DNA from 3 places in the Cytobacillus sp. MT66 genome. Region 1 is predicted to be linked to each of the others. Evidence: predicted binding sites of a transcription regulator. Region 1 holds the regulator's gene; each other region holds the start of a gene.
What was found. The regulator LexA, encoded in region 1, represses DNA repair genes until DNA is damaged. The targets are predictions, from matches to a motif close to CGAACATATGTTCG.
Positions count from the first base shown of each region.

Region 2: a site for LexA is predicted at 4,351-4,364, ahead of AC1Q59_RS02600 (malate synthase). Genes of this name have one in related genera too.
Region 3: a site for LexA is predicted at 1,510-1,523, ahead of AC1Q59_RS20550 (WYL domain-containing protein). Genes of this name have one in related genera too.

Region 1 covers NZ_JBXAFB010000003.1:141,961-149,760, forward strand. The annotation lists gene AC1Q59_RS06650 (DUF896 domain-containing protein) at 161-391, opposite strand; gene AC1Q59_RS06655 (YneB family resolvase-like protein) at 518-1,165, opposite strand; gene yneA (cell division suppressor protein YneA) at 1,187-1,504, opposite strand; gene lexA (transcriptional repressor LexA) at 1,659-2,282, shown strand; gene AC1Q59_RS06670 (cytochrome c biogenesis CcdA family protein) at 2,541-3,254, shown strand; gene AC1Q59_RS06675 (response regulator transcription factor) at 3,269-3,967, shown strand; gene AC1Q59_RS06680 (HAMP domain-containing sensor histidine kinase) at 3,954-5,021, shown strand; gene AC1Q59_RS06685 (OsmC family protein) at 5,104-5,505, shown strand; gene AC1Q59_RS06690 (hypothetical protein) at 5,502-6,128, shown strand; gene AC1Q59_RS06695 (peroxiredoxin family protein) at 6,121-6,711, shown strand; gene AC1Q59_RS06700 (sulfurtransferase TusA family protein) at 6,912-7,139, opposite strand; gene AC1Q59_RS06705 (MBL fold metallo-hydrolase) at 7,168-7,800, opposite strand, start outside.
Region 2 covers NZ_JBXAFB010000001.1:531,856-539,655, forward strand. The annotation lists gene AC1Q59_RS02585 (phosphatase PAP2 family protein) at 157-687, shown strand; gene AC1Q59_RS02590 (UDP-glucose dehydrogenase family protein) at 743-2,059, opposite strand; gene AC1Q59_RS02595 (alpha/beta fold hydrolase) at 2,270-3,085, opposite strand; gene AC1Q59_RS02600 (malate synthase) at 3,405-4,259, opposite strand; gene AC1Q59_RS02605 (cold-shock protein) at 4,859-5,059, opposite strand; gene AC1Q59_RS02610 (hypothetical protein) at 5,256-5,465, opposite strand; gene AC1Q59_RS02615 (bifunctional metallophosphatase/5'-nucleotidase) at 5,708-7,711, shown strand.
Region 3 covers NZ_JBXAFB010000014.1:72,956-80,755, forward strand. The annotation lists gene AC1Q59_RS20530 (hypothetical protein) at 1-346, shown strand, start outside; gene AC1Q59_RS20535 (glycoside hydrolase family 73 protein) at 346-1,011, shown strand; gene AC1Q59_RS20540 (hypothetical protein) at 1,043-1,246, opposite strand; gene AC1Q59_RS20545 (hypothetical protein) at 1,233-1,478, opposite strand; gene AC1Q59_RS20550 (WYL domain-containing protein) at 1,582-1,806, shown strand; gene AC1Q59_RS20555 (LexA family protein) at 1,799-2,026, shown strand; gene AC1Q59_RS20560 (helix-turn-helix domain-containing protein) at 2,040-2,240, opposite strand; gene AC1Q59_RS20565 (FtsK/SpoIIIE domain-containing protein) at 2,519-3,787, shown strand; gene AC1Q59_RS20570 (replication-relaxation family protein) at 3,735-4,310, shown strand; gene AC1Q59_RS20575 (hypothetical protein) at 4,446-4,952, shown strand; tRNA gene AC1Q59_RS20580 (tRNA-Ala) at 5,062-5,134, opposite strand; gene AC1Q59_RS20585 (MgtC/SapB family protein) at 5,197-5,883, opposite strand; gene AC1Q59_RS20590 (DMT family transporter) at 6,096-7,007, shown strand; gene AC1Q59_RS20595 (GNAT family N-acetyltransferase) at 7,029-7,577, shown strand.

The sequences.
Region 1 (7,800 bases):
CCGCGAGTAATAATTACTCTTTAATATTATAGGCAGCCTTTGCCTAATACAACAAATTGTATCAAATTTTGCAAAAAAAGTCGGTTTGTCTAGTAATATTATCTAAAAGGTATCTAAATATGTAAAAAGGGCATACAAATGCATGTATCCCTTCTATTAATTAATGTAAATTTTTCTTTTGGATATTTTTTAACTTTTGAGGTGTAACATCTTGTCCATTTGGATCAATTATGGTTACCCCTTTTAAGGTGGTTAGCATGGAGGAACGAAATGTTTCTAAATATTCTCTGCGCAGGGCAGATTGCTCTTTCGCTTCTTCTTTTGTTAGCCCTGATTCCTTAGCCTTCTTTGCCAGAAAATTAATACGATCAAGTTTGGTTTTTGGCAGCATTTTCAAGCTCCTTATTCTAGAATTACTTAGAGCAAATCGTTCTCGCAGATTTACTCAAGGTCATGTTACTAGAAAAGAGTGATATTTACAAGAAACTTAACCTGATTTGAAGAGAATGATCTGCTTTTATTCTATAGATGAAGCTGTATATTCCTGATATCTTCTATGTACAGTTGCTTTGGATATCACATATCCAAAACCTCTTAGTGTAGCGGCTATTTCAGCGAATGTCAGACCATTCTGCCGGAGCCTGATGATTTCTTCGATAGGTGCTTCAATCCTTTCACGTCCAGAGTGAATACCTAAATTGGAAAGGTTTCTTTCAGGTTTATAGCCATTTCTGACAGCTCTTTTCATCCCTCGTTTAATTTTTATATTATGCAGCTTTCTTTGATACTCCTCTACCATACTAACTATATTTAATACCATGGAATCAGAATCGGAAAGCAGCAGCTCGCCATGATGAGAAATGGTATATAGCTGTACACCTTCTTTTAAAATACAGTGGAGAATGGCGATTTTTGCATTTCCCCTGCCAAGTCTCGTTTCATCTTGTATTAGTACTGCATTAATTTTCTGTTCCTTTATTATCGAGAGAAGCTCAAGTATTCCTTCCCGTTCTAAATCATAGCCGCTTGCCTGTTCGCGGATAATTTTAATGATTTGAAAGTCCATTTGGCTGGCCAATTTGTTTAACTCTTCTTCCTGCCTAGCTAATGATGTTTCTTGTGATTCTTTTGTTGTGCTGACACGGCAGTAAATAATTGCTTTCATGTAGTCCCCTTCTATAAATTATTATTTTAAGCTTGCCAGTTCTGTCCGGGTCTCATTTACTTGAATTACCGGTATAATGATCTCTTCGCCTGGATAAATTCTTCCATCTGCAATACCATTATTGTTTTGAACCCAGTGAATAAAGTCATTAATGGCTAATGTATGTTCATTTGAATATTCTTCAGCAATTTTCCAAAGAGAATCGCCTTCGTTAACAGTAATTTTAATATAATTTTCACTCTCCGGGCTATCTATTTGAAGGGAAAGCATAAATGCAGCTAATAGACTGATGGCAAATAAAACAATAGTATAAGAGTATTTGTTCCATAAATATTTCATTATCTTCACCTCATACGGAATATACGTTCGCTTTTTATATTTTTATTTTAACCAGAACATTTGTTTTGTGTCAAGAAAAATTCGAACTTATGTTTGTACTGTTTGGTAAAAGATGCTATACTTATGGTAAGAAAAACAGCCGAGGTGTAATGCGATGGTTAAGTTATCTAAAAGGCAGCAGGATATATTAGATTTTATTAAAGAAGAGGTTAAGCTAAAGGGCTATCCGCCTTCTGTCAGAGAAATTGGGGAAGCTGTCGGACTTGCCTCTAGCTCCACGGTTCACGGTCATCTTTCAAGACTTGAAAGCAAAGGATTAATCCGCAGGGACCCCACGAAGCCGCGGGCAATTGAAATACTAGATTTAGAAGATCCTCAGCAAATACCAGATTATCGTGTAATTAATGTCCCGATCGTAGGAAAAGTAACAGCTGGACAGCCTATTACAGCAATTGAAAATGTCGAGGAGTACTTCCCGCTTCCGGAAAGATTCGCTCCATCGGACGAACAAATTTTCATGCTTGAAGTCATGGGTGAAAGTATGATTGAAGCAGGAATACTAGATGGAGATTATGTTATAGTCAAGCAGCAAAGCACGGCCAATAACGGAGAAATCATCGTTGCAATGACCGAGGACGATGAAGCTACGGTCAAGCGTTTTTTCAAAGAAAAGGAGTGGATCAGACTTCAGCCTGAAAACTCCACAATGGAACCTATTATTCTTCGGAATGTCTCCATTTTAGGGAAGGTTATCGGGGTATATCGTCATATTCACTAGAAAAAAGGGATGCATCTAGCATCCCTTTTTTTATATCCAATTTTACAAAAGGCTTGCTTATCATGCTAATCCTTCCACCTGGAGTATAGGTATTATTACTGCCGTTTAATGAATTATATGCCCCTCTATTAAAGCAAAAGCAAAATAGTCCTATTCTATTCAGATCCCTTTTATATGTAAATGACATGGATGAACTTGATTATCTTAATCAAACTTTAACAAACCATTTTTAAAATAACTATAGAAGGAGTGAGGACTATGAATGATATTGGAATATATTTTGCATTAGCTGGCGGAGTGCTGTCTTTTTTCTCTCCCTGTGTGTTTCCCCTCTTGCCTGCCTATATCACCCATTTAACAGGCGGAAAAATTGAGGACTCAAAGCTTGAAATCAACCGTTCAAAACTTTATTTTCGATCTATGGGCTTTATCATTGGTTTTAGTATTATTTTTATTGCACTTGGAGCTTCTGCCAGTTTTATTGGAAAGTTATTAATGGAGTATCGGTTAATAATTATGCAGATTGCGGGTTTACTAATTATCGTATTTGGTCTGCAGATGGCTGGATTGCTGAAATTTAAGTTTCTCATGAAAGAAAAAAGATTTCAGCCTAAACAAAAATCCAAAAGCATATTTAGTTCAATATTACTTGGGATGGCTTTTGCCAGCGGGTGGTCTCCTTGTGTGGGACTTGCTTTATCATCCATACTATTATTAGCAAGTTCATCGGATACTCTTACTCAAGGGATCTTTCTTTTAGCTGCCTATTCAATTGGAATGGCTATTCCATTTCTTATCATATCAGTTGTTATATCCTATTCTTTAAAGACAATGAGAAAAATTAATAAATTACTATCAAAATTAGCTTTTATTAATGGGATGGTCATGATTATGCTTGGTTTCCTAGTGTTAAGCGGGCAAATGCAAAAAATAAGTGCTTGGTTATCAGCTTATAGTTTATTTCAGCTTTAGAAAAGGGTGATTACTTGATTAACACTAACCTTATCGGCAAATCAGTATTAGTAGTTGAAGACGATGCAAAAATCCGTAATCTCGTTAGAATCTACCTAGAAAAGGAAGGATACGAAGTCATTGAAGCTAAAGATGGGTATGAGGCAAAAGAAAAAATTGAAATACTTGATCCCTGTATTTTAATATTAGATCTTATGTTACCTGGTATTAGCGGTGAAGAAATTTGCACTTGGGTGCGTGAAGATTTAAAAAGTCTAATGCCAATCATTATGCTCACTGCTAAAGTAACGGAAAAAGACCGTATAAAAGGGTTTAAATTAGGCGCAGATGATTACGTAGTCAAACCATTTAGTCCTGCTGAATTGATGGTACGCATTGAAGCAGTATTGAGAAGAACTGCCAGCCGATGCGGAAAGCTTACTTTTACAGGTTTCACTATTAAGCCTGCAAAAGGAGAAGCTTTGATTAATGGTGAACAAATAAACTTAACTCAGTTTGAGTTTAAACTTCTTCACACCTTCATGCAGCATGCAAATCAGATCTTATCAAGGGAACAAATTTTGCAGTATATTTACGAAAATAATGAAAAAGCCGTATCTGACCGCACCATTGATGTTCATATTAAGCATCTACGTGAAAAAATTAAGGAAAAGACACCTAAAGATTATATTCAAACTGTAAGAGGAATGGGGTATAAATTTGTGGGCCATTAAAAAAGTTTCCAAGTCAAACCTTCTATTAAAGTTAGTGTTTTTAAATAGTATTGTAATCCTTCTCGTGATCCTTTTTGCCGGCTTATCAGTTAAAAATTATGCCTGTTTTTTGGTTAATTCAGAAGATATGACTGGACAGGTCCTTGTTCATACCTTAGATGGCTATTTATTTAAAGTTAGTGTCCTTGCATTTTTTATCGCGGGTTTATTTCACTATATTACCGTAAAAAAAATCATCAAGCCGATTAAGCAATTGTCCTCAGCAGCCAAAGAAATTAAAGAAAGAAATCACCCCACAAAAGTCCATATAGCTGCCTCAGGTGAAATGAAGGACCTTATTGAGAACTTTAATTCCATGGCCGATACACTCCATAAGGTACAAGAACAGCGAGAAGAAATGCTTCGAGATATTGCCCATGAGCTTCGCACACCATTAACAAATATAAATGGCTATCTCGAAGCTCTCCAAAATAAGGTGATTGAAGGAAACTCAGAATTATTTGGCTCACTTTTAGAGGAATCTCGGCGAATTACAGGAATTGTTGAACTAATTACTGAACTCAATTCTTGGAATAATGGCGTCTATTTTTTAGAAAAACCCTTTGAACATGTCGAAATCGATAAAACACTATCAGAATCAATAAAAGTTTTTCATTTGAGAATGGAAGATAAGTTTTCAGAAACAAGCTTTCAGATAGAATCTGGAATTATTGAGGGTAATAAAAACGGCCTGATGCAAGTTTTTACAAATATTTTTCAAAATATCCTTGATTATAACGCTGGAGATAAACTTGAAGTTACCGGTCAAATTAATAATGATCAATATTTAATTACCTTTTCTCATATCGGTCAATCCATAGATCCTGAGAAAAAGGATCTAATCTTTGAACGTTTTTACCGCCTCGACGAATCCAGAAGTACAAGGTCAAGTGGCGCTGGCCTTGGACTTGCCATTGCCAAAAGCATAATAAGTGCTCACAGAGGACATTTAGGACTGGACACAGATGGAACCTCCCATACTTTTTGGATCAAGCTTCCCTTAATAAAAAAATAACTCGCAAGTTACTTTTCTAAATTAATTCTTAATCATTCCTTAACATACTGGATTCATAATCCAATTGAAAGGGAGTGTTTATATGAGGTTCACAATTGATAAAGATGGTGTCATTGGCCATTTAGACTTTGACCAGCTGCAAATTTCTACTAATGAAAAAGTGGGGTTTCGTCCATTTGAGCTTTTTGTCTCCTCTTTAATTGGATGCAGCGGGATGTTGCTAGAAAAGATTCTCGTAAAAAAAAGGCATGCTTACATGAATATAGAGATGGAAGTTTCCGCTGTCAGAAACCCTGATCAGACCAATCGAATCGAACAAATAACTATTATTGCTTATGTTCAATCAGAAAAGATCATTTCTCCTCAGCAAGGCGAACAATTAGCTGCGCTGGTAGTTCGAAATTGCGGAATGATTCAGTCAGTCATTGAATCCATTGATATCACTTTTACGATTAAACATTCAACACCGAATGACGATCAATGACCTATCTGAATGTTGGCAGCATTACCATTCCTGCCGTTTGGATAGCCATATTTATTACACTTTTTATTACTCCACTCATTTATAGAATTTTATATAAAAAAAAGGTTGAAGATTGGTATTGGAATGGGTTTTTCTTTTATATTCTTGTTTGGAAATTAAGCTATATCGTGTTTAATCTAAAAATGTTTTTAGACATGCCCCTGTCCATTATCTATTTTAATGGAGGGACAAAAGGCAATATTCTTGGCTTGGCCGTTCTTTCATTTTATCTGTTTTTTATTGCAGCAAAAAAATACCGTTCATTTTATGAACACTCGGCTCAAATATTCCTCCTTTACTATATCATCTATGAAGCTGTTGTTTCTTTACTAGAACAAAAAGCCATTGAAGGGTTATGCCACTCCATTCTATTAATAGGGTATTTGCTCTTACTCTATTATTTAAAAAAGAACAAGCTGCGTCTATCAGCTCAGCTCTTTATAGTCGTTTTCTTATCAGAACTAATGATTATGAGCATATTCAGTTCTTTTTCCTCAAAGGTGGTATTAACCTTTTCATGGATCGGCTGCACCATTCTAATTGCATTTATAAAAAGTAATGAGGAGGACACTAAACTTGATTAAAAATCTATTATCCATCGTTATTATTATCCTAGCAGCAGCGATTTTCATCCTGAACATATGGAATCCGTTTCAAGAAGAAACAAATAATAATGATCCTGTTAATCCTGCAGAAGACATTTCTGCCAATGAAAACATTCCAGGGGCTGATCTTTCTGAGGTACAGGAAGGAAAAGCTGCTCCAGACTTTAAATTAGGATCTTTAAATGGTGAGACAGTAAGCCTTTCTGATTATAGAGGAAAAAAAGTAATTTTAAATTTTTGGGCTACATGGTGTCCGCCGTGTAAAGCCGAGATGCCGCATATGCAAAACTTCTATGAAAAAAATGCAAATGAAGGTATTGAGATTGTTGCTGTAAACCTTACTAATATTGATAATGGTCAGGAGGCCATTGAGTCCTTTGTCGCCGATTACGGGCTTACCTTCCCTATTCTTCTTGACAAGGAAGGTATGATTGGCCCACAATACCAAGCGTTCACGATTCCTACCAGCTATATCATCGACTCTAATGGAATCATTACAAAGAAAGTAGTTGGCCCAATGAATGAAGACACGATGATCAATTTAACGAAGGATATTGAATAAAAAAGAAAAATATAAAAAGAAGAAGACGTATTCCAGTCTTCTTCTTTTTTCTACCTTTGCTATGTTGTTATACATTGTTGATTTTCGTGAAGGTATGAGATTTCAATTAAAACGGAATTTTACCGTTTATTTTTCCGAACACAGTGTAAATCAGGATTCAGTAATACCAGATCCTATAATTTAAACTAATAGAACTTCCATTAGCCCTTTTTAATCCAAAATTTTAAAACTCCATTTTCTTCTTCATGTTTGATAAGTTCATGGCCGCCAGATTTTGCCCATGCAGCCAGGTCATTTTTTGCCCCTTTATCTGTCGCATAAATTTCTAGAACATCACCTGAAGCTAATTCATTTATTGCCTTTTTTGTTCTCACGATTGGCATTGGACATGCTAAGCCTTTTGCATCTAAAATTTTTGCTGCTTCCATTATTTCTATTCCTCCTTAAATATGTTAATTATCTAACAGCGCAACGGTTTGGTCCGATTTCCATTTCCCGTTGTTTTTCCTCATCCGGGCTGATTTTCCCCATATTCGTTTGGCGAATTTCTTGGTATGCATTTGGCTGTGGCGGCAGATTCTCAGTCACCAATTTTCTAAATTCGTTTTCATCTTCAATATTTAAACCGTGATTTTTAGCAAATAATGTACCTAATTTTTCTGATACACTGCCATCATCGTTTAATTCATCGATGATCATAAAGTGAGCAGGAAGAACCACTAGTTCTTCTGAAAGCTCTCTGTAACGAGAATAAAGGCTTTCACGCAGATCCGCTACCCAGTCTTCAGCCATTCCTGCTAAATCAGGTCTTCCAATCGAATCGATAAATAAGATATCTCCTGAAAGAAGAAACTTGCCATCCACAACAAATGATGTAGAACCAATTGTGTGTCCTGGTGAGTATAAAGCGTGAATATCAATGGCTGTATTGCCGATAGTTACCACGTTACCACCCTCTAATGGGCTATATTCGAATGTTACCTCAGTTGCATCCTTTGGCGGCAGCCAATATGTTGCCCCAGTATTCTCAGCAATAACTCTTCCGCCAGAAATGTGGTCAGCATGCAGGTGAGTATCAAATACATGGGT
Region 2 (7,800 bases), on a different contig from region 1:
TTTACAAAATGAATGTGAACACAATATTGAAATCTTATTAAATTTACTGTTTAAATTTAACATTATTATAAAATCAGCTTAACATTTCGAGATTATGATGAAGGTGTGGGTTTTGCTTTTACTGGGAGCTTACAATGAAAATGAGGAGGGATTGCAGTGAAACGTATTGGCACGTGGATTGCAGCCAATGACCGGTATGCCTTTCACTTTATTAATCACAAATTAAAGTGTAAATTGTTTGACTTTTTATTGCCAAAATTAACTCATTTAGGCGGCGCGTTATGTACGATCTCCTCCTTACTGCTTATCATTTTATTATCAGATTCCATTATTCGAATGCTGGCATTCAAAGCTCTTCTTTCTCTTGCGGTTAGTCATATTATTGTTCATATAATTAAGAAGGTTTATTGCCGTGAACGTCCCTATGTTACATTGTCTGCCGCCAATTTAGGTGCTCATCCGCTTAAGGATTATTCTTTTCCTTCTGGTCATACAACAGCTGTCTTTTCAATTTCTATTGTATTTGCCTTACATTCTTTGCTTCTAGCTATCATACTAGTACCTCTTGCTATGTTAATCGGATTCTCTCGAATGTATCTCGGGTTACATTACCCAACTGATTGTATGGCTGGCGCACTGCTTGGAACATGCAGCTCACTGTTTTTCTATTTTTTCGTATCGTTTTAAAATGAACAAAGCCAAAGCAGCTCATGATTCCATCTGCTTTGGCTTTCCTCTTGCTTTAAACAACCTTTTCCAGCAATCTAACCAATGGTCGCCCAATCGAGACATACTCAACATCTGCTAGTTGAGCCTCCTCAATCGAGTAGCAATTTCGTCCATCAAAAATAACCGCTTTTTTCATGAGGGTTTTATATTGCTTGATAGGGAATTGTTTAATTTCCTCCCACTCTGTCGCAATGACTGCTCCATCCGCATCTGTTAAAGCTGCATCGATCGTTTTGGCATACACAACTTCCTCAGGCAAATATTTTTTTGCTTGTTCCATACTTATTGGATCATAAGCAACAACGTTTGCCCCTTTTTTTAACAATTCCTCGATAATAAGAATGGAAGGGGCTTCCCTCATATCATCGGTGTTAGGTTTAAAGCTTAGTCCAAGAACGGCCATTTTTTTGTTAAATAGGGAAGGAAGATGCTTGGTTATTTTTTCAAACAGAAGATGTGGCTGTTTATTATTTACATTAATAACAGCCTTAAGCAGCTCAAAGTCATGCTGTACATTTCCTGCAAGCTGAACAAGTGCTTTCGTATCTTTCGGAAAGCAAGAACCGCCATAACCCAGTCCTGCACGCAAAAAAGACTTTCCTATTCGGTGATCTAGCCCCATTCCGTAAGAAACAGCTCCAACGTCTGCCCCCGTTCTTTCACATAAATTAGCAATCTCGTTAATAAAGCTTATTTTGGTTGCTAAAAAGGCATTCGATGCATATTTAATTAATTCGGCACTGCGTATCGTGGTTTTAAAAATTGGTATTTGAAAAGGCTTATTTATATTTTCAATGATGGCAGCGGCTTCTTCATTATCAGATCCGATCACAATTCGATCCCCGTTAAATGTATCATGTAACGCTTGACCCTCTCTTAAAAACTCCGGATTAGAGACAATATCTAATGGAACTTCGGTAAGTTCATTCATAATCGATTTTATATATTCATTGGTACCAACAGGGACAGTGCTTTTTATAACAATAACAACCCGGCTTTTTATGTTTCTAGCAATCTCAATCGCAGCTTGCTTAAGATAGCCTAAATTCGCTGTCCCATCATCTTTCGCAGGTGTGCCAACAGCAATATAAATAACCTCTGCATCATCAAAAGCTAAAGCCGCATTCGTTGTAAAGTTAATTTGCCCGCTTTTTATTTGCGGCAGCAGCATTTCTTCTAAACCAGGTTCATAAATAGGCGATTTTCCTTTTTTCAATAAAGCTATTTTGGCATGATCTACATCAATACAAGTCACTTCATGTCCAATTTCAGCAAACGCTACCCCTGTCACTAAACCAACATAGCCTACTCCAACAACAGTAATCTTCATTAACCAAAAACCTCCATCTTTTTCATGTCTGCTTTTAATCTTTCTTTAAAAGCTCTTCCATGTACGAGCGCAGTCTTGATTGAAGATCTTTTCGTTCTAAGCTAAATCGATGGCAGCTACATAAGACCCAAAGCAGTTTTCAATCCACTATTATTTTACCAAGAGTTTATTAAGCCCCTGTAAAGGTGAGGTAAAGTTAACTGAATCTTTTTAAATTAATGTATGGGTTACAATTTGTTCGTAAACCTCATTTGAACGTTCTTCAGTAATTAAATGCCCTGTTTTTTCGTAGGTAATAATCTTGGCATTAGGCAAGTCATTTGCTAATTGATAGCCAATATTGACTGGAACTACTTTATCTTCTTTCCCCCAAAGCAATAATGTAGGGATCGAAATATTTTTTAATTCTTTACTAGATAGATCACCTTCACGGTGCCTTAAAAGTCTCATTAGCGCTATGTAAAACCCATCTTCCTGCAATGGTTTTCCAAATTCCACAATATGGTTTTCTGTAATAAGAGAAGGCTGATAAAATACATTTTCCAAATGTTCTCTGACTTCCTTACTTTGAACCTTTCTCCTTACGTAATAGTGAAAAAAAGGAAGATAGGTACAGAGGACTAAAGCTTTGTTTGCTCTTTTTAAATAGCCAGAACTCGATAATAACACCAACTTCTTTATTTTCTCGGGAATGATTTTTGCTGTATATAAAGCAATTTGTCCCCCCATCGAGTGTCCAGCTACATTCACATCTTTCAAATTAAAATACTCAATACAATCAGCAACGACTTTTGCGTAATTTTGAAAGGAATAAACAAAGGAAGCTGATTTTTCACTTCGGCCAAATCCAGGCAAATCAATAACAATGATTGAAAAATGTTCTTTTAACAAAGGGATAAGAAGATTAAAAGTATAAATAGAGGAGGCAAATCCATGAATTAACAAAAGAGGAGGCTTATCACTTAACGAGTATTCACAATAAATTTTCACATTGCAAAGCTTGATATACCTTTGATTCCATTCCATCCTTCACACCTCCAACACCGTTTGTTAGAGATATTTTGTACATTTCAACCTTCCAGCATGCAAAAAGGACAAGGGGACAGGCACTCTGTCCCGTTGTTCCATTCTTTGCTAGTCATAACACGCGGTCATAGGACGGAGATGCGTTTACATGAGTTAACCACTGCAATCTTATGAAAGCTAATCGGTTTTAATAAAAACAGATTAGCCATTTCCATGGTTCATGAAAAAAAGCAAACAATGCCAGGCACTGTTCGCCATTAGTAAGGGCTTAGAAAAATATGTAAGTCCCCTGCCATTCATATGAACCTTTCGCTAGCAACTAAATACGCATTAATGCGCCATTAGGCTTTGGTAACTCTTGTTCAGATATCTTATTCATTTTACAAAAATAATCAAAAAATCGTTGGGCCAGCTCTCGATCATTTGGGTCACTCTTCAAAGAAACAATATCACGCAAAATTTGTGCCATCCATAAATTATCAAAATAACGGTATTTCCCTGAATTCCAAGTCATTTTGTGGGGAAACTTTTCATTTTCATAGTAATTCCAGAATAGCATCTGATCTGATTCCGCTTCTGTCAGTTGGAGCCTGTATTCTGAATGTGCAGGTATATATCCATCTTCACAAAGTTTACCGATAAAATTTTCATTTACCATATAAACCCCTAAGATGCGTCTGTCTTTTTCAGGAGTACCTGGATCTATAGCAGTTAAAAGACAAGCGCTATTTTGGTGAAGGCGGGTTGGTTTGTTTGGCTTCCCTTTGTTATTGCCGCTTTTTATCATGCCTGAAAAAACTTTCCACTCTGAGAAAGAACTATTCTGTTCTTCTGGGTCACACCAAAAAACCATTTGTGATTGAGGATGAAGTTTATGATTTTTCATAAGTTTTTCATGCTCAATGCGAAGCTGCTGATTTTTACGCTGCAGTTTTTTCTCTTCTTCCTTCTTCCATTCTTCTCTCTTTCGTTCCAGTTCTTTTTCTTGTATAACCTTTTCAAGTGAATAAGCAGCACTTTGATCTTGCAATTTTAGATGCTTTTCAAATACATCGGGGAAAACAAACTTTTTATTCTCCGACGCAAAATGTATTTCAATAACAGAATCATTATGTTTAACAATACTGCCCATGCCGAAACGCTTGTGTGTCACTTTCTTATTGATTAGATTCATTTTTTTAGTCCTCCTTGTAGAATAACAACTCATTTACTAAATGACAGTGAATGGGTCATTTTATTTTATTAAACTAACTTCCTTAAAAGCCCACACAATTGTTTGTCTTTCTTCAATTAAAAAAGGATATTAAAAAAAACGCATCCATCATTCTTTCTGCAAAAAAAAACAGCAGAAATTTGAAATACGTTAGAAATACGATTGAAAAAACAACTGTAACAATATTTTAACATTTTTTCGAAAAAAATGCAATTTTATTATTGACAAAGCATTTATTTCTGTTGTAGAATAAAAATTTTATTTCCTAAAACGCTGTGACTATTCCTAAATTTTTAGCAACAGCTCAATGTATTAAATCCAAATTTAACGATTTTTTGATTTAAATCGATTAACAGAAAATTAATAAAAAAAAATAAAATTAGGGTTTGCTGCTTTCCTGTGTTATACTTAGTCTACCATTTGTACTTTTACTGTGTTTCATGTTGTTCTTGTAAAAGCCCTATTCATTTATTGAATAGGGCTTTTTGGTTTTACAGCCATAGTAAAAAGATATGCACAAAAAAACAGCCCCTAAATTTAGGGGCTGTCCTCAGCTTTTATTAAGCTTTTTGAACGTTTTTAGCTTGTGGTCCACGTTGTCCTTGTTCGATTTCAAAAGTGACACTTTGACCTTCGTCTAAAGATTTGAAACCTTCACCTTGAATTGCAGAGAAATGTACGAATACGTCTTCTCCAGCTTCACGCTCGATAAATCCAAAACCTTTTTCTGCATTAAACCATTTAACTTTACCTTGTTCCATCATTGTTTCCTCCTAGTGCGGTATCCCACACATGTGTTACTATCCTTGCTCAAATACTTTAGACGAAAAACAAAATGTATTCTCGATCCGAAATAGAACAAAAATAATTCTTTCTTAGAATAACAGATAAATCATGAAAAAGCAAATACCATGAGCCAATTTTAAGATATGTTTTTTAAAACCTTCCTAATCCGCCTTATCGTGAAGCTTTTGGCGGCTGGCACACATCACATTTACGCTGGTGATTATTTTTAAATTTCGTAAATGTTTTTTCAAAATTGCTGCCACACTCACACTTAAATAATAACTTTTGTGAGAAACCGTGAAACTCCGTGCTCAGCAGCTTACTTTCCGAATTTTTTTCAACGAAATCTCTAATTTTTTCGATCGTCCATCGTTTGTTCATCTGTCATGCACCTCCAAATCAGAAAAAATAATTATAACATAAGCTTACACACAATGGAATCACAGGAACGGTTCTTATGTTTCCTAGCGAAAACACAAGAATCGTCTCCCGTGTTATAAAAAGAATATCAAATTTTTACAAAAATATACAAAGTCTTAATATAGGCGATATCAAACAATGTTAATGTGAAATATGTTCAGTTATTGTATTTTAATAGAAAAATAGATTAGGAGGACTCGTAAATGAAGAAAAGAATTCCTTTTGCAACTTTAACATCAGCAGCACTTATAATAAGTATGTTAGCTGCACCTGCAGCTCCTTTAGCTGAGGAGATTCAGCCAGAAACCTCAAATTATACTCTATCAATCATGCATACTAATGATACACATGCGAGAGCAGAAACAGCACCCAACCGCATCACAGCGATTAAAGAAGTAAGAGCGGAAAAACCAGCATCCGTATTACTAGATGCAGGGGATGTTTTCACAGGCACTCTCTACTTTAATGAATACCAAGGACAAGCTGACCTAGAATTAATGAATCTAGCAGGCTATGATATGATGACTTTCGGAAACCATGAATTTGATCTTGGTTCAAGCAAGGATGGCCACAAAGCTCTTGCTGATTTTATTAAAGGAGCCCAGTTCTCATTTGTTAGTGCGAACGCTGATTTTTCAGCTGATGAAAATCTCAAAGGGTTATTCTCTGACCTCGTCTCAAGTGAACCTGAAAAGGGAAAAATCTATAATGGAATCGTGATAGAAATTGACGGTGAAAAGGTAGGGTTCTTCGGGCTAACAACCGCTGAAACAGCAGCTCTTTCAAGTCCTGAAGCAGTTAAATTTGAAGAATATAAGGCAGCAGCAGAAAAAGCGGTAAAAGCTTTTGAAGAAATGGGCGTTAATAAAATTGTGGCTGTGTCTCATATCGGATATGACGATGCGGCAGCAATTGATAATGATTTAACATTAGCAGCAGAAGTTGATGGGATTGACATTATCGTTGGCGGGCACAGCCATACTCAATTGGACAAGCCCGTTGTTGTAGACAAGGATGAAAATGGCGCTGCTAAAGACCCAACTGTCATCGTTCAAGCTGCTTCTCAAGGTGATTACCTGGGAACCGTTGACGTTGGATTTGACGATAACGGAAAAGTAGTTAATCAAGCCGGTGAATTAATTAAGGTTGGAGACAAAAAAGCAGACGCTGAAGCATTAGAAATTTTAAATAAATACAAACCACAAGTTGATAAAGTTGCTGCAACAGAAATAGGCGTAACAACAGATGTCACATTAGAAAACCCTCGTACAAATGGTGATAATACACAGCCAAGTGTACGTAAAAATGAAACGGTTCTTGGCAACTTGATTACGGATGGCATGTTAGCAAAAGCGAAAGAATTTACGGGCAATGGCCATATCATTATGGCTCTTCAAAACGGCGGCGGGATCCGCGCTGCTATTGAAGCAGGTCCAATTACAAATGGTGAAGTGATTACGGTTCTTCCATTCGGTAATACTTTAGCAACTATGGAATTGACAGGCGCTGAATTGAAAGAGGCATTTGAAGTCAGCTTCTCTAAGTACCCTGCAGAAAACGGCGGTTTCTTACATGCTGCTGGCGGTAAAGTACAATTTGATTCCTCTAAGGCAGCTGGTAAACGTGTAGTATCTATTGAATATAAAAAAGCAGATGGAACTTATGCACCCGTTCAGGACAATGAAACATACACAATCGCAACCAACGCATTCACAGCTAAAGGCGGAGACGGCTATGATGTATTCAAAATGGCTTATGATGAAGGCCGCGTAACGGACTTAGGTCTTTCCGATTGGGAAAACTTAGCTGAACATTTATTAAGCCTTGATCGAATTCCGACAATTACAGAAGACCGTATTGTTGATATTTACGGTGCCGTACAACCTGAGCCACATCCGCAAGAGCCTGTGAAACCAGGTAAGCCTGGCGAAACACCAAAGGTGTATTGGGATGGCCTATTATTGAAAAAAGGACAAATTGGCCGCATCACCATTGAAAAGCCAATCAATCTATGGAAAAAAGATGCTAATGGTAAACTAAGCTTCGTTCGCATCTTAAAACCAGGTGAAGTCTATCGAGTTTACGGATATGACAACGAATACTTCGGCCAATACGGTGTCGGTGCTGGTCACTATGTAACCAATATGAAAGGCTATGTAAAATACGAGACACCTTCTAAGGCTAAATTGGCTCAGTTGGATCAATAAATATTTTTAAAAAAGCACATCAAGCAGGTTTTTGCCTGTGCCTGATGTGCTTTTTATGTTTTCAGGGACCCCTATTTTTTAAAACCTTT
Region 3 (7,800 bases), on a different contig from region 1:
TTTTGTTATTGAAAATTGGTATATGTTCATTGTAGTATTAGCAGTATTGATTTTACTAGGTAGTGCCATTTTTATGTTCTTTAAGCTTCCTACTGATAATCAGCTGGAAAAGGTAAAAGAATGGCTTCTTTTAGCTGTTACCCAAGCAGAAGTAGAGTTAGGTGGGGGAACTGGCCGGCTAAAACTCCGTTTTGTTTATGATTTATTCATTACACGTTTTGTTTGGATTTCAAGATTAATAAGTTTTGAATATTTTAGTCATTTAGTGGATGAGGCACTTGAAGAAATGAGAATGATGTTAGAAACAAATGAGGCTGTAAAAACACTTGTTGAAGGTGATGCATAATGAGCTTCATCAGTGAGATTGCCCCACACGCTCAGAGGATTTCAAAAGAATTTAATATTCTACCGTCACTTATTATCGCTCAGGCTATTCATGAATCAAATTGGGGTAAAAGCGGCCTTGCTACAAAAGGAAAAAACCTTTTCGGCATCAAAGGTAATTATCATGGCCAATCTATCACCATGCCCACATGGGAGCATTACAACGACAAGGACGTTAAAATTAATGCAGCCTTTAGAAAATATCCAAGTTGGTACGAGAGCCTTTGTGATTTGGCTTACTTATATTGCAATGGGGTGTCATGGGACCGGAAGAAGTACCATGCTGTTATTGGGGAAAAAGATTATAAAAGGGCAGCCAATGCCGTTCAGAAGGCTGGATATGCTACTGATCCGAATTATGCTTCAAAGCTTATTCGTACTATTGAGTCAAACAATCTAACAAAATTTGACGAAGAGGATGATGAAGAAATGATAAAAGAAAAATTTCAACCTAAAAAACATAGCGAACTAACTCCCGGCCAAAAGGCAGCGCTTGACCGCTTAATTAAGATTAAAGCAGTGGCCCCAGATTATAAACCTAATGAAATTGATTTAACGACAATTTCTATTATTGATTCCGCTTTTAAAAACAGCGGATTCTACGATTTTGCTAAGAAAAATATTTAGTAATAAAAAGCCCTTCCTTGATTGGAGGGGCTTAATTATTTCTTACATTCTTCATCGGAATATCATTTTCCTCAATTACTTCAATCACATTCATTATATCCTCTAATGCTTCATTCTTTGAGTAATTTTCATCCTCATTTAGCATAGCCGCTATCTTAATAAGCATCAATTTTATTCTTGTAAAATCCTCTTTTGATTGAAAATAATTAATCAATTCCTTCTTATATCCATCCATTTTCCTGCACATCCCATACTTTATCAGTAATGTCATTTTGGTCATAAGTTACTTTAGTAACGCTTAAATCATATCCATGTTCTTTTTTTATTTTCCATAGCCAGTTCATTGTTATTCGTACTGCCTCATTGTCTGGATCATCTTTAAAATTTTTGTAGTTTATTGGTAAATTAGCCTGTCTCATACAAACACAGTTGTTAATTAAATATAAAATCTCAATATGAATTTGCATATATATCGTCTCCTTTGGCAATAATTATATAGGAACATTTGTTCTAAAATCAATTGAAATAGAATGTATGTTCTTATATAATTGTGATAAAGGGGGCTTCATCATGAATTATTTGCTTAAATACTCATTAACCAATGCTACTCCGGTAGAAATCATTTATCAGGGGAAAGACAACCAATTTTCCAAAAGGCCAATCCTGGTGAAAGCAATAAACGAAACCTATATTAAGGCATATTGCCTAACTAAACGGCAACCGAGAATATTTAAAATTGATTCAATTTTTGCTGTTGCTCCAATACAGAAAAAAGGGGAAAGGTACTATGCGTAGTGATAAACTAACAAAAAGACAAAATGAAGTTTTTTTATCAATTGTTGATTATATAAATTGCAATGGATACCCGCCATCGTTTAGGGAAATTGGTAAAAGAGTTAACTTATCATCTTCCTCTACAGTTCAAGGGTTTTTAGAACAATTAAAGAAAAAGGGTTATGTTACTTGGGAGCCGCACCAGCCAAGAACGTTAAGGATATTAAAAACCGCCTCATAAGAGACGGTTATTTTTATTCTTTTTTAATCCATATTTCCCTAAAATCCATGTCTAATTCTTCACATATTCGATAAAGAACGGGGAATGAAGGCAAAGAACGGCCATTTACAATGGCACTCATACCAGCTGCACTTAACCCGATCTTTCTAGAAAAGTCCCCTTGTTGTATCTCTCTTTCGGCAAAAATGACTTTCAAACGGCATTTATATTCCATCTTATCCACCTCAATAAATTAATTCTCTGTGCATTATTTCAATCCCTTTAAATTTTTTTAAGTGGACAAGATATATCGGACAACCAGGCCCTCATATCATTTACCATTCAGAGAAATCTTCATTGAAACATTCTCTATCTACATTCGTTCTGATTTTCGCTGCATGAGCAGGTAAGCGAATCTTACAGGTTCAATCATATCAACGGCTTAAGTGTTATTTTCATCCTTCGTTTTCTTTGAAGCTATTACTACGTAATATCCAGAATTGGGGTGGTGTGATGATATTCGAAGTTGGGTCTACAATTTTAATGGGGAGCATTGCAGCCTACGCGTATCTGAAAACGAGTGGTCCCGTATCAAATGATGCCGAAAAAATACAAAGAATTTTTGCGAATTCTGGATGGAATGGAAAAAACGGAGAAACTATACGTCTTCACAGGAAATCAAAGTTTGAAGGAGGAGTGGAATATATTTATCAGCTGCCGTTGGGTTTCGACCGTATGAAAATTGAAGCGGAAAAGCACATCTTAGAGGATGGTCTTAATATCCGCCACAAATATCTCCAATTTGAACCAAAAGATATTTTGAAAATTAATTTGCGCAAAAATCCTATTAAGCAAATAAGGACAATTCTTACCACTAAAAAGATTAGTCGAAAAGAAATTGAAATTGAATTTGATGGGATGTTGGGAATCAAGGTTTATAAAGAAAGCATGAAGGACCAATATATTTGGAATAAAAGCTATCTTAAGCCAAAAACATGGTCTGTCCCCATTGGTCATACCCGCAGTGGAATTATTAGACATGATTTTGATGTCCATAAGCATTTAATAATTTCCGGTGCAACAGGTTACGGAAAAAGTGCAATTTTAAAATTGATTGTTACGACCTTTGTTTTGCAAAATCCTGATAATGCAAATTTACATTTAATTGATTTGAAAGGGGGATCAGCTTTCCAAAGGTTTAAAGATTTAAAGCAGACGAAAAATTTCACCAAGGATCCAAAAGAGTCTAAGGAAATTCTTGAAGGTATTCAAAAAGAAATGAATGACACCTATAGCGATATTGTCGATGCTGGTTTTGAGGATATAAAGGAATCTGGTCGAAAAGAGCGTCATTTTATCATCATTGATGAAGCAGCGGATATTGCAGATGATGAAGGGTGTATGAAGGTTGTGACAGATATAGCTAGAAGGGGCCGGGGAGCTGGTTACTATTTGATTTATGCCACCCAGTATCCTTCTAGTCTATCCATACCCCAACAAACAAAGAGGAACATTCCTTCCCGGTTATGCTTTGTTTTAGATGATGCAACAGCTTCACAAACTGCACTTGGTCAAACAGGCGCTGAAGATCTCCCGTTAATACCAGGAAGAGGGATATATAAAAACGTTAAGAGTCAGGTGGTCCAAACACCTTATATCAGTAATCAGGAAATTAAAAAACAAATTAAACCTCACATTGTTATTAAAACAAAGGAGGATGATCCAAAAAATGAAAAACGAGAAGAGGGAAGAAGCAATACTTTTAAGCTTACGCCGATGTGATTATCTCACTAGAGAGCAATTACAAAAAATGCATGACCTGGGGCAGACACGTAACGCCCAGCGGGTTTTAAGCAACATGAGTGACTATATTTCTTTTTTTACCGATGATAAGAAAAAAGTTTATTATCTTAATGCTGAGGGCAGAGAGAGAGTCCAGGCGGAAAAGATCCGTAGAAAAACAGCGATGGTTACACATTATTTAATAAGAAATGATTTGTTTATTACTAAAGGCAGACCGTCTTCATGGGAAAACGAGATTAAAATAGAAATACCAAACAGTAAAACATCGATTATTGCTGATGCTGTTTATATTTTTAACAAACAACATCATTTTGTAGAAATCGATTATAAACAATCAATGAGAAAAAACACTGCTAAAATTAAGCGTTATCAAGAATTAGCGAGTTTAAACCCTAATTTTGTTCTTATCTGGGTAACAACAACTCCATATAGAAAGAAAAAACTAGAATCCTTATGTTTAGGGTTAAAGTACCACGTTTATTTATGGGATGACATTAAGTAGAGGAGAGATAGGGATGAGTTGGAAGAAAACAGCTTTACAGGTCGGATTTTTAGCATTGGATTATGGTTTAAAGAAAAGGAAGAAGAAAAAGGTGAATAAAAAGAGGAAAACTAACAAAAAGAAAGGGTGACCACGATGGCGAGAACTAAAGCTATGTCAATTAGTGAGTTTATGTCTGGTGAATACAAAGTGAAGGAAAAAGCGCGAAAGGAAACAAAATCAAAAAAGTCGCAAGAAATCATTATCAAAATTGGGCAAATGGGAGCCGGGTTAGCACTTCCTCTTGCACTTGGTACGCCGATTGGGGCGGCTGCTATACTTGCGACTAAGGCGGCCACAGCAGCGGCAGCGACAACCGTACCGGCAGTCGCACCAATTGCCGTTGAAGCTACGGCGAAAGAGTGGATGGGCGAACAAACTGTTTCTATGTTGGCTCATGCGTTAGATCCGGTTATTGATATACTTGTCGCATTAAGCTTTCCTATTGCATCAGTTATCATTGTCGGGGCTTGTTTCTTCTTTATGCTTGGCAATCCTGAAAAGGCATGGGGAATGATTCAAAATGCTGGTCTTGGGTATGTACTCATTCAGGTGTCTCCATTAATATTAAATGTTCTTAAACAGGTCGGAAATGCAGTGTAAAATCACAAAAAAATTATTTCGGCGACAATTCGGCGACAGTTAGTTATTTTCATTGATTAAACAAATTATAAAAAAGAAAAAACCCTTGATATATCAAGGGTTTTTCGTATGGAGCATAGGGGGCTCGAACCCCTGACCTCTACGCTGCCAGCGTAGCGCTCTCCCAGCTGAGCTAATGCCCCGGTTATTGGATACAATAAGATTATATCCGCAACCCGATTTTTTCGCAAGAGAAATTTTTATATCAGGATAGGCTTTCGACCTCTACCTTTTTTACACCATTCAATTCAGAGATACTATAATACACGTCTGTGATGCTCTTTTTGTGATTCACAGTGACTATTAGCTGCACAAGGTGTCTGTTTTCTTCCAAGTCCTTAATGCGTACCCGTCTAATCGAAATTTTTAAGTCGTTAATCGCTGTAAGGATTTCTGAAATATTTTTCTTATCGTGGACTTTTAGCTGAAGGGTTACTTCCTTTTCTCTCAGCTGTCTTGGACCAATCAAAGCCATAATAAAAGGAACTACTTCAACACTGATAATTAACAGTGCAACCCCCGCCATTGCTTCAAGATAAAAACCTGCGCCAACAGCGATTCCGATGCCTGCAGCTCCCCAAATTAAAGCAGCGGTTGTCAAACCAGAAATACTGTCATTTCCCCGCCTGAGAATGACCCCGGCCCCTAGAAATCCAATACCTGATACGATTTGTGCTGCCAGGCGGAGCGGGTCCATTTGAATATTAATTCCTTCTTTACCTGGAAAGATATAGGCCGATTCTATTGATACGATAGTCAGCAAGCAGCTGACAATGGAAATGACGAGACTTGTTTTTAAGCCGACGGGTTTTCTTTTTAATTCCCGTTCGATGCCGATAATGAGGCCTAGGACAGCAGATATCCCCAATTTCATTAAAATTTCTAATTCCATATCATTAAACAACATATTCTTCCACTCCACATTATGTATTCTTTATTAAAATTTGGAAGTCGGTCGGAAAAAAGCGCCTTGTTACCAAGTTTCTCATTGAGGGATAAATATTTCAAATATTATTTATTTATAATTATATTAAAAAAGTTTTTTTGTGATGTATGATTATCTTGGTTTAAAAATATATAGAAAAGATATAAGGAGAACTCATCATGAACGAAGCAAAAATTAATCCATATGTCTTATTGGCCATAGGGGTTTTTTCAATATCCACCTCAGCCATTTTGGTGAAGGTTTCCAGTGCCCCGTCCGGTGTTATAGCCTTTTATCGAATGTTTTTTTCAGTGCTGTTTATGCTGCCTGTTTTCTTATTAAAATATGTTCCTGAGCTCCGCGTTATTACTAGAAGAGATTGGATCTTTTCAACCATTTCGGGAGTCTTTCTTGCTTTTCACTTTATTTTGTGGTTTGAATCTTTAAACTACACATCTGTAGCAAGTTCTACTGTATTAGTCACTCTCCAGCCATTATTTGCGTTTGTCGGAACTTATTTCTTTTTCAAAGAAAAATTTTCTTTCAAAGCCATTTTAAGTGGATTGCTTGCCATATTAGGAAGTATCATTATCAGTATGGGCGATTTTCAGGTTAGTGGTGCTGCGCTTATAGGCGATTTCTTGGCATTGGCTGCCTGTGCATTAGTTACAGCCTATTTCATGTTTGGCCAGGAGGTACGAAAAAGGCTTTCCCTGATTACGTATACTTTTGTAGTATATAGTATAAGTACCATTACGCTGTTTATTTACATTATGATCAAGCATGAACCGCTTGTGCCGTACCCATCAAGCGACTGGGTATACTTCATTCTGCTTGCCCTCGTGCCGAACTTGATGGGACACACATTCTTTAACTGGTCGCTAAAATGGGTAAGTACTTCTACTATATCAATGGCAGTTTTATTTGAACCAATTGGTGCGGCAATCCTTGCCTATCTGCTATTACAGGAATCGTTGACATGGACTCAAATTTTGGGAGGAGGCATTATAATCGCTGGCCTATCTCTATTTGTCCTGGATGAGCATAAGATTCATGTGAAGCACAGGAAAGAAAAAATGATCAGCCAATAATGATGAAAATTAGGTGACAAAATGGGTTTTGCAGAGGCGTTTAAGGAATTTCCACAATTAGAGACAGAAAGAGTTTTGCTCAGGAAGCTAGAATTAAATGATGCCACAAGTATGTTTGAGTATTTTTCAAAAGACGAAGTGACTGAATTCTATGATTTAGAGACATTCACCTCTATGACACAGGCTGAAGAGTTAATTGAACGGCTTCTATTAAGATATAGCTCAGGACAGCAGATTCGCTGGGGGATTGTTTTAAAGGAAAACCGTCGATTTATCGGCACCTGCGGCTTTCATGAAATCGAAGAGGAACATTTTAAAGCTGAAATAGGTTATGAACTGCATCCTGATTTTTGGAGATCGGGGATAATGACAGAGGTTATCTGCAAAGTTGTTGAATATGGATTTGAGAAGATGGAATTTAATCGCATAGAGGCATTCTTCGACCCAAGTAACATCGCTTCAGGAAGGGTGTTAGAAAAAAACGGTTTTCATTTGGAAGGTATTCTGAAGAAGCGGTTTTATGAAAAGGGTAAATTTGTGGATGCAGCTATTGCGGCAACCATAAAATGAAAAGAAGCAGGGCTTACTCGCTTATGAGAACCCCTGCTTCTTTTTTTACGAAAAATAATAAGTGAATCCGGAGAAAATAAACCCGAATGTAACAGATAGGATAAATGTTCCTCCATATATTTTTTCGTCCGAATTTGCAATTCGTAATCCCTCAACATAGGAGTATGCGAATAAAAAGATTGCCATAAACACTGATAAATAAAGGGCGATTGTCTCCAGAGTT